Regions from separate parts of the Vibrio sp. R12-SG2-ISO1 genome, predicted to be linked through region 1. Evidence: predicted binding sites of a transcription regulator. Region 1 holds the regulator's gene; each other region holds the start of a gene.
What was found. Region 1 encodes CRP, which controls carbon source genes, mostly activating them, when cyclic AMP is high. Its sites were predicted from a motif close to TGTGANNNNNNTCACA; they were not measured.
Positions count from the first base shown of each region.

Region 1 (4,866 bases):
AGTCATCAATAAGTTCGCAAACTTAATCAAGACTGGGCAAAAAATCGCCCATTATTTTACCAAGGGAGAGCCATCGCGCTCTCCCCTGTACGTTATACCGCGAGTGCATAAAGTCCCTAGAACCCCTCTAGGAACTAGGCACTGACGACTAGGAACTCCCCCATCAACCAACGAGGCCCTATGATTATCCCTTGGCAACAAATCGCTCCTGACACCCTAGACAACCTGATCCGTGAATTTGTACTGCGTGAAGGGACGGACTATGGCGAGCAGGAAATCTCTCTTGACGAGAAAATCGCCCAGATCCGTCAGAGCTTGGTGAGTGGTGAAGCTGTGGTGGTCTATTCAGAGCTGCATGAGAGCGTGGATATTCAACTCAAATCAAAGTTTTAATATTTCCAGTGCGTTAAAAAACGCCATACCGTGATCAATCAATAGAACATGCTATATTGGTCATCATTTGACAAGGAATAAGACAAGGTTTGTCATGTCAGCAAAACACCCCATTATTGCCGTAACGGGCTCTTCCGGTGCGGGCACAACCACGACCTCTGAAGCGTTTCGCAAAATGTTTAACATGATGCGCGTGAAACCGGCTTGGGTGGAAGGGGACAGTTTCCACCGCTTTACGCGCCCAGAAATGGATGTCGAGATCCGCAAAGCGCGCGAGCAAGGACGCCACATCAGCTACTTTGGTCCGCAGGCGAACGACTTCCCTGCGCTGTCTGCGTTTTTTAAGCAGTATGGCAATGAAGGCACAGGGCAAATTCGTCGCTACTTGCACACCTTCGATGAAGCCGTGCCCTACAATCAAATGCCGGGCACCTTCACGCCGTGGCAAGATTTGCCGGAAAATTCTGACGTCTTGTTCTATGAAGGACTGCATGGCGGCGTGGTGGATGGTGAGGTTAATGTCGCCCAACACGTCGACTTTTTGATTGGCATGGTGCCGATTGTGAACTTGGAGTGGATTCAAAAATTCGTCCGTGACACGCGCGATCGCGGTCACTCACGCGAAGCGGTGATGGACTCGATTGTCCGCTCGATGGATGACTATCTCAACTACATTACCCCGCAATTTTCGCGCACCCACATCAACTTCCAACGCGTGCCGACCGTCGATACGTCCAACCCACTTAACGCTAAAGGCATCCCAAGTTTGGATGAGAGTTTCGTGGTGATCCGCCTGCGCGGCATCAAACAGGTCGACTTCCCATATCTGCTCGCTATGATTGATGGCTCTTTCATGTCGCGCCACAACACCATTGTCGTGCCGGGGGGTAAGATGAGTTTTGCGATGGAGCTCATCGTCAGACCTATCCTACAGCAGCTTATCGAGACGGGTAAAATTGGCTAGCGATCAGTCCTAAGACCCGTTTACTTGTCATACCGTGATCATGTGCACATTTTTGCGTAAACAATCACCAACTTGACACGATTAAAATCAAGAAATCCCTTTTGAAAAAGGCTACTATTTGTAACCGAAACAAAGATGGCTTGCAGCATTGAATAAGTGCTCTTATCCTAAAAAGCCTTGTTCAAGGCTTCGCGTCTTTTACTGGCGCGACAAAAATGGAAAGCGGCAAGCGTACCCTGCAGAGGAAGTGAGATATTATGGTTCTAGGTAAACCTCAAACCGATCCAACATTAGAGTGGTTCCTGTCACATTGTCATATTCATAAGTACCCATCAAAAAGCACATTGATCCACGCCGGTGAGAAAGCAGAGACGCTTTACTACATCGTCAAAGGCTCTGTGGCGGTACTGATTAAAGACGAAGAAGGTAAGGAAATGATCCTTTCTTACCTAAACCAAGGTGACTTTATCGGTGAACTTGGTCTATTTGAAGAAGATCAAGAGCGTACCGCTTGGGTTCGCGCTAAATCACCTTGTGAAGTTGCAGAGATCTCATTCAAGAAATTCCGTCAGCTTATCCAAGTCAACCCTGACATCCTGATGCGTCTATCTGCGCAAATGGCAAGCCGCCTACAAGTGACGAGCCAAAAAGTCGGTGACCTCGCCTTCCTAGACGTGACAGGCCGCATCGCGCAGACGCTACTTAACCTAGCGAAACAGCCAGATGCCATGACGCACCCAGACGGCATGCAAATCAAGATCACTCGTCAAGAGATCGGTCAGATTGTCGGCTGTTCACGTGAGACCGTTGGCCGAATCTTGAAGATGCTTGAAGAGCAAAACCTGATCTCCGCCCACGGTAAAACCATCGTCGTCTACGGCACGCGATAAGAGTTAGAGGCGAGTTCCTAGTGACGAGTTCCTAGAGAAAACCTTTAAAGATAAGAAAGCCACCCTGTCTACCAGCGGTGGCTTTTTATTTACCAGGCCCTAGCACCATCACCCACTACCCATCACCCATTTCACCAGCCCCCTCTAGGAACTAGTAACTAGGAACTAGGCACTCCCATCAACTAGGCACTCCCTACCCATTCGTACTCTCAAATATCTTATCCGCTGACGCCGCGACAAACCCTGGGTAGAGCTCCCCATTACTCATCTGATAGCGTTTGGCAAATTCGTAGAAGCCGCCTGGGATCACTTGCGTACCGTCACTAAAGCTCACCTCGACTTTGTCTGCCATGGTGGACGATTGCTCAAGCAGTACCTCTGGTGAGCCTTTCACTTCGCCGCCCGACTCATTGATGACAAAACCCGCTTGGCGAAGATGCTCATTCACCGCCGCCACCTCGTCAAATGCCTTGAGCTGATTAACGCTTACGGTGAAATGGTTAGCCCCATAGCCGTGCGCCGCAAGCCATGCTGCGTACTCACTCTCTTGGGCGAGGGTTTGAAAATCTTCATAGCTGAGATCCCACAAACGGCCCGCATACAAAAACTCATGGCTTTGTAGTGTGGATGCCTCCACTTGTGCCACCAGCTTGCTGACAATGCTTTGCAGAGGCGCTGAGCACTCTTCGACTTTCAGCTCACTGATGAACACTTTTGGCAGCGTCGGATCGGCGTGCTCATAGTGCTTGGCGACCAAGTGCTTGCTCTCAAAAAGATAATCACCACACGCTTGGTAACCCAGTGCAATAAATGGCGCAGCTAATGTCTCGATACCGAGCGGCGCGATGTTAAAGGTGCGCAGCGCAATATGGTCATTGATCAGCGGCTCATCTTCTTCTAAAAGCTGATGAACCTTGGCCGCTTGAGGGCATAGACGAGAAATATAGTCTTGCCACAGTAAATCGAACAGTTGAGCAGGCGTCATAACGTCTCCATGTTAATCGTGAAGCTGAATCGTAAAGCTAGTTCTTTAAAAGAATGGCTTAATCACAAACCTAGCAATGAATCGAACACCTTGGGCTCCAAGCGAGCCCAAGGTGCGTCTTACAGTTCTACACCCGGGCTTAACGTCTCAGGCAGCAAGGTGTGCTCGCCTTCCATCGACGCCATAGGGTAAGCGCAATAATCCGCAGCGTAGTAAGCACTTGGGCGAAGGTTGCCCGAGGCGCCCGGTCCGCCAAACGGCGCATCGCCACTCGCCCCAGTTAATTGGCGGTTGCGATTGACGATCCCTGCACGAATGTGGTCAACAAAGTAGGCCCACTCATCATCATCAGTGGACACCAGTCCAGCAGAGAGACCAAAGCGGGTGTCATTGGCCAGCTCAACCGCGCGCTCAAGACCTTGATAACGCACCACTTGCAGCAGCGGGCCAAAATACTCTTCATCTGGCAGCGCGTCGATGGCCGTGACATCAATAATCCCCGGAGTGACAAACGCCGCCTCGCCCGCTTTCGCTTCCACCAAGCTCACACCACCAAGGCTCTGTAAGTTCGCCTGTGCGTTGAGGATAAAGTGTGCCGCAGCTTTAGAAATTTGTGGTCCCATAAAAGGCGCTGGCTCTGCAAACGGCTGATCGACGCGCAGCTTGCGTGTGGCCTCAACCAAGCGATTGACCAAGGCATCGCCTTTGTCGCCCACAGGCACATAGAGACGACGCGCGCAGGTACAACGCTGCCCAGCACTGATAAAGGCCGATTGCAAAATGGTGTAGACCGTTGCGTCCAGCTCACCGTAGTGCTCACTGATGACCATAGGGTTGTTGCCGCCCATCTCCAGTGCCAGCATCTTGTCTGGCTGACCTGCAAACTGACGATGCAGCAGATGACCCGTATTGGCGCTACCAGTAAACAGCAGGCCGTCAATGCCTTTGGACTCCGCCAGCGCAATGCCCGTCTCTTTGCCCCCTTGGACTAAATTGATCACGCCCGCAGGTAATCCGGCTTGTTGCCACAGCTTCATCGCTAGCTCACCGGTCAGCGGCGTTTGCTCTGACGGCTTGAACACCACGGTATTGCCCGCCAGCAGCGCTGGGACAATGTGACCATTGGGTAAATGACACGGGAAGTTATACGGGCCAAACACCGCCATCACACCCAGCGGGCGATGGCGCAGCACAATTTGGTTGCCCGCCGCTTCACGGGTACTTTCGCCTGTGCGATCATGATAAGCGCGAATAGAGATGGCAATTTTGCCCGCCATCGCCGCGGCTTCTGTGCGCGTTTCCCACAACGGCTTGCCGGTCTCTTTAGCAATCACTTCGGCTATCTGCTCGCTGCTCTCTTTCACTTTTTCAGCAAACGCCAGCACGATGGCTTCGCGCTGCGCAAAGCTGAGTTTTTTCCACGTCTGAAAGGCGTTTCTCGCCGCGCTGACCGCCGCTTCGACTTGCGCGCTGGACGCGCTGTCACCCTGCCAAATGACCTCGTCATTGTACGGGCTGGTTGAATTCATCGGCTCGCCTTGTCCGGCCAGCCACTCTCCTGCAATCCAATGAGTCATGTTGTTTTCCTTGTCCAATTCTACTGCCATTACTGGGCTGACTATTCCTGAGATAGC
Region 1 is NZ_JCBDGO010000029.1:64,221-69,086, forward strand. It holds gene AC6R10_RS18380 (SH2 domain-containing protein) at 1-12, shown strand, start outside; gene AC6R10_RS18385 (YheU family protein) at 181-393, shown strand; gene AC6R10_RS18390 (phosphoribulokinase) at 488-1,357, shown strand; gene crp (cAMP-activated global transcriptional regulator CRP) at 1,615-2,247, shown strand; gene AC6R10_RS18400 (DUF1338 domain-containing protein) at 2,441-3,232, opposite strand; gene astD (succinylglutamate-semialdehyde dehydrogenase) at 3,352-4,809, opposite strand.

Region 2 (4,866 bases), on a different contig from region 1:
TTTTTCCATCGCCTGTTGGTGCGTCATTTTGACCGCGACATCGGTCAAATCACGAATAATGGTCTCCACCTCTTTGCCCACGTAGCCCACTTCCGTGAACTTGGTGGCTTCAACTTTGATGAAGGGCGCATTGGCTAACTTGGCTAAGCGACGGGCAATTTCAGTTTTACCCACACCCGTTGGCCCGATCATCAGAATGTTCTTCGGTGTCACTTCGCTGCGCAAGCCTTCTTCTAGCTGCATACGACGCCAGCGGTTACGGAGCGCGATCGCCACAGAGCGTTTTGCGTTTTCTTGGCCAATGATGTGGCGATTCAGTTCGTGGACGATTTCGCGAGGAGTCATTTCAGACATAATTGAATTCCTTAAATGTAGTGACCACTATCTTGCTTTTTACTTCGCAGCGCTGTGCGGGATTTCTAGTTCTTCGATAGTGTGGTGATGGTTGGTGAACACACAGATATCACCAGCAATTTTGAGCGACTTTTCCGCGATGTCACGGGCGTCGAGTTCGGTGTTTTCGAGCAGCGCCGTCGCTGCCGCTTGCGCAAAGTTGCCCCCAGAACCAATCGCGATCAAATCGTTTTCTGGCTGCACCACATCACCATTACCGGTAATGATCAACGATGCCGTCTCATCAGCGACGGCCAACAAAGCTTCAAGCTTGCGCAGCGCACGGTCACTGCGCCAATCTTTGGCCAGCTCAACCGCCGCTTTGGTCAAATGACCTTGGTGCATTTGCAACTTACTTTCAAAACGTTCGAACAAGGTAAACGCGTCGGCAGTACCACCGGCAAACCCCGCAAGTACCTTGTTGTTGTACAAACGGCGAACTTTACGTGCGTTGCCTTTCATCACGGTGTTACCCAGTGATACTTGTCCATCACCAGCAATGACGACTTTGTTGTTACGACGTACGGATACAATGGTAGTCACGGTGGGGCCTCATACTTTATTCATTTGGATGTTAGTCTTTATATGAGGCTGTGAAAAACAGAATTCAAGGGCAGAAAAGACATCGCCCCGACAAGAAGGCGAGGCGATGTTTTGACTTTGAACGCATTAGACGTGGGCGTTTATTGTGCTTCTTTCCAAATCGCACAAGGCTCGATCTTGGCGCGCTGTAACTTGTGCTTGTCACGCTCTGCGTCACGCTTAAATTTGTATGGGCCAAGCACCACACGATACCAACTGCTGTCTTCTTTTTTGCGAATTTTGCTGTTGATGCCTTGGAAAGCAATATCCAACTTACGCGCTTCAGCTTGCTGCGCGGTTTTGTACGCGCCGCACTGCATGATGTAGGGAATCTCAGACACCACCAGCTCTTTGGCTTTCACTTCCACTTCACGACTCGGCAACGACTCGACATAATCCCACTTCTCTTCTGGCGGAGGAGGGAGAGTTTGGCTGCTTTTCGCTTTGGGTTTCGGGGTAGGCTTCGCGGGTTGAACCACCGGCGCAGGCGGCTCAGGATCGCTACTGAGTAGATACAACCCATAACCGAACGCCGAGACCAATGCGATGGCCAACAAACCACTGCGCCACGGTTTCTTGCGGCGCGGGGCGGCTTTTTTAGTCGGCTTACGGCTACTGCCGCGCTTTACGTAATCTCTATTCGCCACAACTGATTATCAAACCATTCAATACAACTGCTCGCTATGTTAAAGCAGATTTGTGTGTGAGGACAGACCGGAATTGGAAGCGGCTCAGCAAAACTGGCCGCAAAGTGGCGCGACCAGCGCGCCCGGCGGCTCAATGACCGTTCAAGTCGTCTAGAGGACGCGCGGCGGCGCGGCGCTATCTCGAATCACCAGTTCGGTTTCGAGCAGTCGAGAACCGGCACGCACGTCGTGGCCACGGAGGATCTCAAGCATCATCAGCATCGCCTGACGCCCGATTTCATAACGCGGCTGAGAAATCGTAGTGAGTGGTGGATCGCAGTATTGCGCAAACTGAATGTCATCAAAACCAACGACCGATAGATCTTGTGGCACGCGAAGTCCGAGCTTTTTCGCTTCCTGAATCGCGCCAATCGCCATCATATCATTGTGACAAAAAACCGCTGTCGGCGGCTCAGATAAGGCCAACAACTGACGAATCGCCTTCGCACCATCTTCAAATGTGAAGTTGCCTTCTGCGCAATAGTGTTCGTTCATCGTTAGGCCTGCGCGGCGCAACGCTTGTTGATAACCCTGGTGACGGAACTGACACAGTAGAGCACTCTCAGGCCCTGAAATCTGCGCGACACGGCGATGGCCCATCTGAGTCAGGTAGTTGACCGCTTCAAATGCGGAAGTGAGGTTATCAATATGCACGGTGGGCAACTCTAACTCAGGCGCAAACTCGCAGGCCATGACCATCGGCGGCAGATTCTTTTGTTCTGCCTTGCTAACATCAAACGGTAAATCCGTACCGAGCAGCAGCATGCCATCGGCCTGCTTAGTGAATACCAAGTTCACAAAAGAGCTTTCACGCTTTCTTTGTTGGCCGCTGTCCCCAAGCAATACGATGTAACCGTGCTCCATAGCCGCATCTTCAATGCCACGAATGATTTCGGTGTAATAGGGATCGCATATGTCTGGGATGATCGCGATGATGGTCTTTGATTCGTTTCTACGCAGATTGCGCGCCAGCGAGTTGGGTGAGTAGCCAGCTTCAAGCACCGCCTCTTCGACGCGTTTTCTCGTCGCAGAAGAGACTTTCTCGGGATTCATCAACGCCCGTGATACCGTCGCCGTCGACACTCCCGCAAGCTGGGCAACATCCTTCATTGTCGCCATAAGTTATTAACCCTCTTAATTAAAGATGTAGCGCTTTAGCCACCTAAACCTTGTTGCCTTGATCATAGCGTCTGGTGTGGTGATGACGGGGTCAATCCTGCACCGCTTATGATGATGGTAGGCTGATGCCCACTCTTATTGGCAGCGAAACGCAATCGTTTGGCTCTTGCCAAGGTTCGCTTCGCCTATCCCTTTCCAAACAACTAGTTTATTCATTTCGAAACAGAAAGTTACGGGATATTTAACAAAACCCGAACTATAAAAGAGAGCCAGATCACAAATAAATGAAAAAGAACGAAATCAGCTCACAGCGCCTATCGTCCCTGCCCTTATTTAAACTAATCGGCGTGTTAGCTCAAGTCTTGAGGCTCGATATCGACCGACCAACGGACCTTTTTCGCGCTCGGCAGCAACTCGATAGCCGGCTTAGCACTGGCCAGCAGCTTTTGCATTAATGAGCGCTGCTCGGTTTGCAGCAGTAATTGCCAACGGAACTTACCCGCACGTTTGGCAAGCGGGGCGGGTGTCGGGCCCAGCACCATGCAGCCGGAATCAAACAGAGGGTGGGATTCTAAAGTAAAGCGGACTTGGCGTAGGAACTCTTCCACCAGCTCAGATTGGTTCGCCTCCGCACGAAACAGCGTTAAAAACGAATACGGGGGCAACGCCGCCAGTTTTCGCTCTGCTAAGGCCACCTCGGCGAAGTCCCGATAACTCTTTTTCAACAGTGCTTGCAATAGGCTGTGCTCTGGGTGGTGGGTTTGCAACAACACTTCACCGGGTTTACTGGCACGCCCCGCTCGGCCTGCCACCTGAATGAATAGCTGGGCTAAACGCTCAGAGGCTCGAAAGTCGCTGCTGTAGAGTGAGCCATCGACATCCAACAGCGCCACCAGCGTCACATCCGGGAAATGGTGCCCTTTGGCGAGCATTTGCGTGCCGATCAGAATCTGATATTCACCGCGTCGAATGGCGCTTAACGCCTCTTCTAGGCTGCCTTTGCGCCGCGTGCTGTCGCGGTCAATACGAATGGTTTTCTGCTCTGGAAAGAGCGTATGCAGTTGTTTCTCTAGCTGCTCGGTTCCCACCCCAACAGTGACCAGTTGAGTGGAACCACACCCTTGGCACTGGTGGATCGTCGGCTGCTGAGAGCCACAGTGGTGACAGCGAATTTCGCTGCTGTGCTGATGGTAGGTGTAGTAGGCGTCGCAGCGCTTGCATTCTGCGATCCAGCCACATTCGTGACACATCAGAGCCGGGGAAAAGCCGCGTCGATTTAAAAACAGCATCACCTGATTGCCTGCGTTGAGGTGCTTGCGCATTTGAGCGATCAGTGGCGCAGAGAGGCCCCCCTCTAAATAGAGCCCTTTGACGTCAATCACTTGATTGGTGGTGGGCACCGCACTGCCTGCTCGGCGAGACAAATGCAGATGATGATATTTGCCAGACAGCGCATTGTGCAGCGTTTCTAACGCGGGCGTTGCTGAACCAAGAACAATCGGGATCTGCTCTTTGTTGGCGCGCATGACCGCCACATCGCGCGCATGGTAGCGCAAGCTATCTTGCTGCTTGTAAGAGCTATCGTGCTCTTCATCGACAATAATAATGCCCAGATCAGCAAAAGGCGTCAGCAATGCAGATCGCGTCCCAATCACAATGCCGGCCACTTTATCGCGCGCGCACAACCAGGCATTGAGGCGCTCGGTGTCATTCAATCCAGAATGTACTACCTCAATCGGCACGTTAAAACGCTTTCGAAAGCGATTGATGGTTTGCGGCGTCAGGCCGATTTCCGGCACCAACACCAAAGCCTGCTGACTCCGTTCGAGGACTGGCTTAATCATGTTGAGGTACACCTCGGTTTTACCTGACCCGGTCACCCCTTCGAGCAAAAAGCAGCCAAAACCGCTGAAACTGTTGACCGTCGCGATGGCGATCGCTTGTTCTTCATTCAGCTTTGGTTTCTCGACATCGGCTTCAATGTCAGCACCCCACTTAGCAAAATGAGGCTTGCGCTCAATCGACTCAATCCAACCTTTGTCTGTCAACGCGCGCAGCACGCTAGTGCTGACCTCTTCATCAATAA
Region 2 is NZ_JCBDGO010000010.1:193,290-198,155, forward strand. It holds gene hslU (ATP-dependent protease ATPase subunit HslU) at 1-354, opposite strand, end outside; gene hslV (ATP-dependent protease subunit HslV) at 394-936, opposite strand; gene AC6R10_RS10050 (SPOR domain-containing protein) at 1,077-1,622, opposite strand; gene cytR (DNA-binding transcriptional regulator CytR) at 1,773-2,780, opposite strand; gene priA (primosomal protein N') at 3,131-4,866, opposite strand, start outside.
Region 2: cytR (DNA-binding transcriptional regulator CytR) is a predicted target of CRP. The motif match lies at 3,044-3,059, and genes of this name have one in related genera.

Region 3 (4,866 bases), on a different contig from region 1:
ATGCCGGGTCCACTCCTTCCATTGGCGTAGAATCAATGCCAAGGCGAGCTAAGGTGTGAAGAATATTGCCCAGGGCTAGGTAGACTTGGGCTTTGGTCCAGTGACCATTGAAGCCGGTCTCATCGGTGTTCATGTCAGCAAACGCATAGGCACCCATAAACGCATCGTACATGTCAGCAGGTAGGTGGCCCGAGGTAACTTCAGCGTCAACACGTTTGGCGAACTTCTCCTTGGTGAACTTAGGATCGTAAGCAAACAAGATGGTGTGTGAGGCCGCGGTCGCATGCGGTTGGTTGAATTGGTGCATGTTCGCGAACGTATTATGAAAACGCTGCTTCGCTTCGTCAGACTCAACAATGATGAACTTCCAAGGTTGAGAGTTGATTGACGAGGCCGATAAACGCAATGCTTCTTTGATCACCGCCATATCTTCTGCCGAGATACGTTTGCTCGGGTCGTATTTTTTCGCGGTGTAACGAGAGTTCAAATCTTGAATGATTGGGTGAGTCATGTTGGCTCCTAAATTGTCTATGTTGTACTGATGACTAGGGCTGATGTTCACAATGGTCAACCATCACTTGGCCCGCTTATCAAAAGGTTGTCTGCGCTGCGTTGAGGCAGCGAAGCGATGGCGTTACTATAAGCGCGGTCTATGAATGGAAAAAGTGTCATCCTGTCCAATCACTTTGGACTCAATCGTCCATAATCTTTCTAGGACACTGAAAAAATAAGGAAAAATGACTGATGTCTATCAAAGGGTTCCACCATGTCGCCATTATCTGCTCTGACTATTCGACGTCGAAAGCGTTCTACACTCAGGTGTTAGGATTTGAAGTGATCGCGGAAAACTATCGAGCGGAAAGAGCCTCCTACAAACTGGATTTGGCTTTGCCTGGTGGTGGTCAAATTGAGCTCTTTTCCTTTCCATCACCGCCTGAAAGACCAACCCGACCTGAAGCGCGTGGATTGCGTCATTTAGCCTTTGTCGTGGATGACGTTGAGGCGTATGGGCAATATTTAACAGAGCAAGGGGTGGAGGTGGAACCCATCCGAGTGGATGAGTTCACAGGTAGAGCCTTCACATTCTTTCAAGATCCCGATGGTTTACCGCTGGAAATCTATCAAGCTTAGTGGTGCTCATCGAGGAGCAGGGCATCAAATCGTGGGTTGCCATGTAGCCCCTCTAGATCCGGCTCCGTATTGATCAACTCTCGAATCGACGGACTTGATTCAATCGCCAATTCCAAATCCAGAATCGCCTGCTCTTCAATCCCCAAACGAGAGTAGGCACAAGCACGCTGATAGAGTGCAGGGCCATTATTGTTGTCGAGGTTAAGGACACGATTACATAGACTCAACGCCCAGTGGTACTCGCGAATTTCCATCGCTGCATCCGCCTTGTAGGTCAGCGCTTCAAGATCGCCCGGTCGCATGGTCAAGATCTCATCATACACATCAATTCGCTGCTCGGCGGTCGGCATACTTTGCGCCCTTAGCCATAAATTGTGGATTTCATTGATCTTCTCAATCTCTTTGTTGTTTTCACTGATCACGCGCGTCTTACGTTTTAGATCGCGTTCCAATGCACTGAATTTCTTCTCGTACTCTTTGGCAATCGCATCGAGTCGTTTGTCGGCCATGTCTTTGGTGTTGTGCTTGAACTCTCGCAGAGATTGCCAACCAACAAAGGCAATCAACGACGCGACACCGGCGATGATGTAGAAAAAATAGGTCACGGTGACGTTGGCGTAGTTGAGGGATTTGTCGGCCACTTCGAGTTCTCGGTCGGTAATTTGAACCACCAAGCGGCGCTCTAAATCTTGTTGATCTTGGCGCAGAGCTTTGAGCTCATCGAGGATATAGCGCTCCATTAGCGGGCGATCGAGCATCTCGGAGTCGGAGTATTTTTCTTGCTCCGCGAGGGTAGGGAAACTCAGTGAGAGGAGCATGAGAAAACTAATTAGGGTTCGAATCATCGGGGGTTCCAATCGAGTCACTTAAGATAAATATAAGCATAGTTAATCATAGACGCGCGCGACATGATACTCCGAATGAAATAATTTAGTGCACTAACCATTGTTAAACTTTATGTGCAATTTGGATTTATGTGATTTTTATCACAAAAATGCGGTTGATTCGGCGCCAAATTTGATTTTTGGTGCCCGATTTTGCTCATAATAATGGCGAATTTAATTAGAGTTCAAAGGAAATGTATCTGCACATGATTACGTCAGCGCCCTGGGTTATGTATCCGGAAATTACACAACCCCAACGCCCAACGTGGCGGTTTAGAGAGCCGAGTGATACCGATGGCGACCAGATTTTCCAACTCATCAAAGATTGTCCGCCACTGGATGTTAACTCTTCGTACTGTAACTTTCTTCAGTCTACCCACTTTGCGGACACCTGCATTTTGGTTGAGATTGATGATGAGGTGGCTGGATTTATCTCTGCCTACCGCAAGCCACAACAGCCAGATGTGCTGTTTGTTTGGCAAGTGGCGGTATCGAGCGATCACCGAGGTAAAGGCATCGCTTCGAAAATGTTAGACCGCCTGCTCGCTCGCGACACCTTGTCCGACATCAACGCGATAGAAACGACGATAACAAAGAACAATACGGCGTCGTGGATGTTGTTCGAAAAGCTGGACAAACGTCATGGCAAGCGCGGTGAGATTTCGGTTTTCTTGGACCAAAACACCCATTTTAAAGGGGAGCACGATACTGAGTATTTGTATCGCATCCCACTTTCTCGTGCTCACGCACACTCGTCCCAATAAATAATTGAGGAACCCAAACGGTCTTATTATGGATATTTTTAATAAGCAAGAATCAAAAGTACGTTCATATTCAAACAACTTTCCGGTGGTATTCACCAAAGCCAAAGGTTGCTGGCTAGAAACTGAAGGGGGCGAGCGCTATCTCGATTTCTTAGCCGGTGCGGGCTCATTGAACTATGGCCACAACAACCCGGTACTAAAAATGGCCTTGTTGGAGTACATCGAATCTGATGGCATCACGCATGGTTTAGACATGCACTCCACCGCCAAAGCGGCGTTTCTTGACGCGTTTAATCGCATCATCCTTGCGCCGCGTGAACTCAACTACAAACTGCAGTTTACTGGCCCAACGGGCACAAACGCGGTAGAAGCCGCGCTCAAATTGGCGCGTAAAGTGACAGGACGTAGTTCGATTGTCGCCTTTACCAACGGTTTCCACGGCTGTACTGCTGGGGCACTGGCTGCAACGGGTAACCAGCATCATCGACAAGAAATGGGCCAAATGCAGAGCCAAGTGACGCGTATTCCATTTGATGGTTATGCCGATATTGATGGCTTAAAACTGTTTGAAACCATGCTGCAAGATAACTCAAGCGGTATGGATAAACCTGCCGCTGTACTGCTTGAAACCGTACAGGGTGAAGGGGGGTTGAATGTGGCCTCTAACGCTTGGCTACAAAAACTCGACGCACTGTGTAAAGCCAACGGCATTCTACTGATTGTTGATGATATTCAAGCGGGCTGTGGCCGTACGGGCACCTTCTTTAGTTTCGAACCTGCGGGGATCACCCCAGATATCGTGACGCTCTCGAAGTCGATTGGTGGTTACGGCTTACCGATGGCCGTCGTGTTGCTGCGTCCGGAACTGGATATTTGGAAGCCTGGTGAGCACAACGGTACGTTTAGAGGTAACAACCATGCCTTCGTCACCGCAGCGAAAGCGCTTGAGACCTACTGGGCCGATCCACAGTTTGAAGCCCACGTGAAAAACTGCGCCGACAAAGTGACGCAATTGACTACTCGCAGCTTGAAGCGTCACCCTAACTTGTTTGAGCAAGTGAAAGGTCGCGGCATGATGCAGGGTATCGAGTGTGTCAACGGCGACATTGCCAGCGACATTGCGAAGCACTGTTTTGAGCTCGGCATGGTGATCGAGACAGCAGGGCCTGACGATGAAGTGGTGAAGTTTTTCTGCCCGCTGACCATCACAGAAGAAGAACTAGAACAAGGTCTGCGCATCTTTGAAGAGGCAGTTCAACGGGTCGCGGTTAAGCAGTTCAAGCAAGCATCTTAAGCTCAAAACAACGTCGTACCGACCCCATTCGGTTGGCAGAAAAAGAAAGCGAAAAGGAACAGAGAATGATAGTCAGAACCTTAGATGAATGTCGTGATAGTGAACGTCGAATCGCGACGGATAATTGGGAAAGCGTGCGTATGTTGCTCAAAGACGACAACATGGGCTTTTCTTTCCACATCACGACGATTTACGAAGACAGCGAAACGCACATCCACTACAAAAATCATCTAGAGTCTGTCTACTGCATGAGCGGTAAAGGTGAAATTGAAGTCGTCGGTGGTAAGACATACCACATTGAGCCGGGTACATTGTACATCCTCGATAAGCACGATGAGCATTACCTGCGCGCCTACAAAGGGGCCGACATGGTGATGGCCTGTGTCTTCAACCCGCCACTGACAGGCGCAGAAGTGCACGATGAAAAAGGGGTCTATCCCATCGCAGATTAGGGGCAATGAGCAGGAACAACGCACCTAATCCTAACCATTAAATCGAACGAAAGGCGATATTATGACTTATACCGTAGAGAAAATCGGCGGTACCTCAATGACGGCATTTGATGCCGTGCTAGAAAACATTATCCTGCGTCCCAATAGGGACAACCTCTATAATCGAGTGTTTGTGGTGTCCGCGTATGGCGGCATCACGGATGCGCTGCTGGAGTGTAAAAAGACCAGCAAACCTGGGGTGTATCAGCTGATCGCGAAACGCGATGACAGCTGGAGCGATGCACTGGCAGAGGTTGAGCAGCGCATGCTGCTGACCAACGAGCACATGTTTGCCGACCCCA
Region 3 is NZ_JCBDGO010000019.1:142,549-147,414, reverse strand. It holds gene AC6R10_RS13920 (nitroreductase family protein) at 1-511, opposite strand, end outside; gene gloA2 (SMU1112c/YaeR family gloxylase I-like metalloprotein) at 745-1,131, shown strand; gene AC6R10_RS13910 (tetratricopeptide repeat protein) at 1,128-1,949, opposite strand; gene ectA (diaminobutyrate acetyltransferase) at 2,222-2,779, shown strand; gene ectB (diaminobutyrate--2-oxoglutarate transaminase) at 2,808-4,073, shown strand; gene AC6R10_RS13895 (ectoine synthase) at 4,139-4,525, shown strand; gene AC6R10_RS13890 (aspartate kinase) at 4,587-4,866, shown strand, end outside.
Region 3: ectA (diaminobutyrate acetyltransferase) is a predicted target of CRP. The motif match lies at 2,107-2,122, and genes of this name have one in related genera.

Region 4 (4,866 bases), on a different contig from region 1:
AAAGCCCGATCTTGAACGCTTTCTTATTATTGACCATGCTGCCGCAATCGCGCTGTTTGGCCTCGGAGCTGCTTGAGCTGCTGGAAACACCAGCGATCTTGGCGCGATTTGGTCTCGACGATGACGAGTTTATTCGCGCTAAACAGTGGGTAGAGCAATCGGGGATTCGCTGGGGGCTCGACGGCCACACCGCGCAAGAATTTGATTTGCCTAAAACCGGCCAAAATACATGGCAATTTGGTATCAACCGCATGTTGCTGGGCTATGCGATGCCTGCATCGGCAGGGCTGCTGAACACCGAACAAGGTGAACTGGCGCCATTTAACGAAGTTCAAGGTCTTGGCGCTGAACTGGCGGGCAAACTGGCTCACTATATTGAAACCATTGCGCTTTATCGCGCCAAGTTAGCGCAGAGCCAAGGTGTGGATCAGTGGCGCGAAGTGCTGACTCAGCTGTTGGATGATTTCTTTTTAGTGGATTTGGATGGCGAAGCGGCGCTCAAATCCATTCGTGATACGTTGGCGATGCTCAAAGAGCAGCTGAATGATGCCGCGTTCAGTGCACCGCTCTCTGCGGCGATTGTGACGCAGTATTTGCGTGACAAACTCTCTGGTACGCGGGTAAGTCAGCGCTTTCTTGCCGGCCAAGTCAACTTCTGTACCCTCATGCCGATGCGCTCCATTCCATTTAAGACTGTGTGTCTATTGGGGATGAATGAAGGCGTTTACCCAAGGTCTGTGCCGCCGGAAGGGTTTGATTTGATGAATGGTCGCGCCAAGCATGGCGACCGTTCGCGCCGTGATGATGACCGCTACCTTTTCTTAGAGGCGCTGTTATCGGCGCAGGACACGCTTTACATCAGTTATGTCGGGCGCTCAATTCAAGACAACACGCCGCGCATGCCATCGGTGTTGGTCTCTGAGTTAATGGAATACTGCCATCAAAACTACTGTTTGGAAGGCGATTCAGATTTAGGCTGTGATGAGTCCGGCTCGCGCCTTGTTCACCACTTGAGCACGACTCATCCTATGGTGCCGTTCAGCGCTGAGGCGTTTATTGGCGAGCGGGCGAGTTATGCCCAAGAGTGGTTACCTGCCGCCTTGCGCCAGGGGCAAAAGAGTGGCGACTTCCAGCGTCAGTTGAGTGACTACCTACTCGGCGCACACTTTCCACTCGAGTTGGATTTAGTCGAGCTGCAACGCTTTTGGCGTCTGCCTGTTCAGTACTTTTTCAACCGCCGTTTAAAGGTGACGTTTGAGCCGCCGCAACCTGTGATGAACGATGAAGAGCCCTTTGTGCTGGGCGGACTGGAAAGCTATCAGTTGCGCGATGAGCTGCTTACGACACTGCTGACCGCTCACACATTAGCTGATCGCGATCCTAGTCGCTTGATGGCGCAATGTGTGGCGAAGCATCGCGCCGAAGGGCGTTTGCCTATTGGCGCCTTTGGTGACATTGAGTTTGAAACCAACCGAGTGCAAAGTGAAGAGTTAGCGAAAACCTTGCACGGATTGTGTCAAGCGCCTTGTGAGGATCATGAAGTCACTCTCACGTTGGATGTGCTTGGCGATGGCAAACCCGTACAGCTGGTCGGCTGGTTGACTCAAGTGTACCAATCTGGGCTTGTGCGTTTTCGTACAGGGCGGATTCGATCTCAAGACTATCTCTCCGCTTGGCTTGATCATTTGGCCATGGCCGCCAGTGGCCGTGCGCTGCGCACTCACCTGATCGGCTATGACAAAAATGAAGGGGCGCAGCATCTAATCTACCCTGCACTAGAGTCTCGTGAGCAAGCGTACGCACTACTCAATGAGCTGGTGGGTCTTTACTACCAAGGTATGAGTGAGCCTTTACCTTATTTCCCCCGTACCGCTTTAGCGGCGATAGAGGCGGGCTTTAGCCGCGGAAAGTGGGCGGACGATGAAGACAAATCGCTGAAAAAAATGGCCGATACGTTCAATGATGGCTACATGTCGAGTGGCGAAGGCAACGACAGTTATATTCGTCGTATTTGGCCGCAATGGGATGATCAACTGGCCGCTCGAGTGCGCACATTGGCTGCTCGCGTCATTCAAGCACCTCGTCTCGCTGCACAAGACGCTGCCGATGTGTCGTAAAGGGTCAGTGAAGATGAAGAGCAAAAATAGCAGAAGGTAAAGTGGCCGCCAGAAAATCATTATAGTGTAGGGCGTTCGCTGTACGGCCACAGGTCAGAGGGACCATGATTTGTTGGGTTGATGGGCAGACACACTGCCTCAACTCGTGCTGCGAATACTAACGACTCACTCTGTAGGCTGCTGTGAGTAAGATCGCAGAACTCCCCGTATTTTTATGGGGTTAACAGATAAAATAGCGTTTTATTAACCGGATCACATTGAGTATTAGCACTAATATTGTCGAGCTGAATCGTGATAGGTGAAACATCCATGAATTCATACAATGTGCGATTGAGCCAATGTGTGAACTCGAACAGTTAAAGGGCAGAGTTTTATGACCGCATCGTCTCGTTCCACTCTTTCTAGTGGTGGTGATATCACACCGACCGCACTCGATACGATGACTTTTCCATTGCATGGTGCTCGGCTGATTGAAGCCTCCGCTGGGACAGGAAAAACCTTTACCATTGCTGGGCTCTATTTGCGCTTGCTACTCGGGCATGGCGACGATCAGACTCGGCACGCGCATCCGCTCACTGTGGATCAGATTTTGGTGGTGACCTTTACTGAGGCTGCCACGGCGGAGCTACGCGATAGGATCAGAGCGCGTATTCATGACGCGCGCCTTGCTTTTGCTCGTGGCCAAAGCAGCGACCCAGTGATCGAGCCTTTGCTGGAAGCGGTGACGGATCACGCCCAAGCTGCGCAAATTTTGCTGCAAGCGGAAAGGCAGATGGATGAAGCCGCCGTCTACACGATTCATGGTTTCTGCCAGCGGATGCTGACGCAAAATGCGTTTGAGTCAGGCAGTCGATTTAGCAATGAATTTGTCACTGATGAAAGCCATCTAAAAGCGCAAGTGGTCGCAGATTATTGGCGGCGTAATTTCTATCCATTACCCCCCCAACTGGCAGGTGAAATTCGCCGAATTTGGCGGGCGCCGAATGAGCTGTTAGCCGCGATTTCGAACTATTTGACTGGTGCACCTTTGGCGTTAAGCGTGCCTGCAATGCAGGGCAGCTTAGCGGATCTGCATGAGCGTAATCTGGCTCAAATTGATGAACTCAAGGCACTTTGGCGAGCGCATCAAGACGAGGTGCTGGCGATCATCAACGAGTCAGACGTCAATAAGCGCAGTTACAGTAAAAAATCGCTACCGACCTGGATAGAGAGTGTTTCTGCCTGGGCAGCCCAGGCAACGACAAACTATGAGATACCTACGGCGCTGGAGAAGTTTGCGCAAAACGCACTGCTTGAAAAAACACCGAAAGGCCAAGCGCCTGAGCACCCGTTATTTGCACGTATTGAAGCCCACCTCGCTCACCCGGTGGATCTGAAAGCGCCGATGTTGGCTCATGCGATAGAGCATTGCCGCGCAATGCTGGCAGCGGCCAAAGCTCAGAAGCAGTGGCTCTCGTTTGATGACTTGTTGACTCAGCTCTCTGCGGCGATCGACCTTGATGATACTGAGTTGCTGCGTGAGCGCATTCGCACTCTCTATCCCGTTGCAATGATCGACGAATTCCAAGATACCGATCCGCTGCAATACAGTATTTTCAGCCGTATTTACCTAGATCGTCCTGAGTGCGGTCTGTTTATGATTGGCGATCCGAAACAGGCGATTTATGCGTTTCGTGGCGCGGATATTTTTACCTACATTAAAGCGCGCCAACAAGTGACGTCGCATTTCACTTTGGGCACGAACTGGCGTTCAAGCGCCGATATGGTGGCAGCGGTCAATCAAGTGTTTTCAATGCCACAAAGCCCGTTTATCTACGATCAAGATATTCCTTTTCATCCCGTCAACGCCTCTCCGGGCTCTGAGCGCAAAGGTTGGACTTTAAGCGGCACACGACAACCTGCGTTGACGTATTGGTTACAAGAAGCTGAAGAGAAACCGCTCGCCAAAGGTGAGTACCTTGAGGCGATGGCGAGTGCGACGGCCAACCAGATCCAGACAATTCTTCAGGCTGCGGCTAATAACGAAGCCATGTTGGTGGGCGCGAAAGGCGAGCAGGCGATTGAGGCCGGTGATATTGCTGTGTTGGTGCGCACTGGGAATGAAGGTCGGATGATCAAACAAGCGCTGGCCGAACAAGGTATTGCCAGTGTTTATCTCTCCAACCGAGACAGTGTGTTCAGCTCTGTTGTTGCTAGCGATGTGCAGCGTCTGCTGCAAGCGGTGCTGACGCCCGAATACGACAGAGCGTTAAGAGCGTGCTTAGCCAGCGAACTGTTTGCCCTTGATGCTGCAACACTTGATAGCTTGAACAACGATGAAAACGAGTGGGAAAACGCGATCAATGAGTTTAAAGGTTACCGCCAACTTTGGCAGCAACGCGGCGTATTGCCGATGTTGCGCAGTGTGATCAGCAAGCGTCATATTGCAGAGCGCCTGCTAGAAGAGCAAAACGGTGAGCGAACCTTGACGGATCTGATGCACATGGGTGAGTTGTTGCAACAGATGAGTGGTGAACTCGACAGCGATCATGGCTTGTTGCGTTGGTTGGCGCAATCCATCAGCGATGCGGAGCAAGGGCTTGGTGGCAGTGATGAGCAAATTCAGCGCTTGGAATCGGAGCGTAATCTGGTGCAGATCGTCACCATCCACAAATCGAAAGGGTTAGAGTACGACTTAGTCTTTCTGCCGTTTGCATTGAGCTATCGTGAAGCGAGCGAGGCGAAGTATTACGATGCCGAGCAAGATGTG
Region 4 is NZ_JCBDGO010000001.1:634,523-639,388, reverse strand. It holds gene recC (exodeoxyribonuclease V subunit gamma) at 1-2,117, shown strand, start outside; gene recB (exodeoxyribonuclease V subunit beta) at 2,491-4,866, shown strand, end outside.
Region 4: recB (exodeoxyribonuclease V subunit beta) is a predicted target of CRP. The motif match lies at 2,299-2,314, and genes of this name have one in related genera.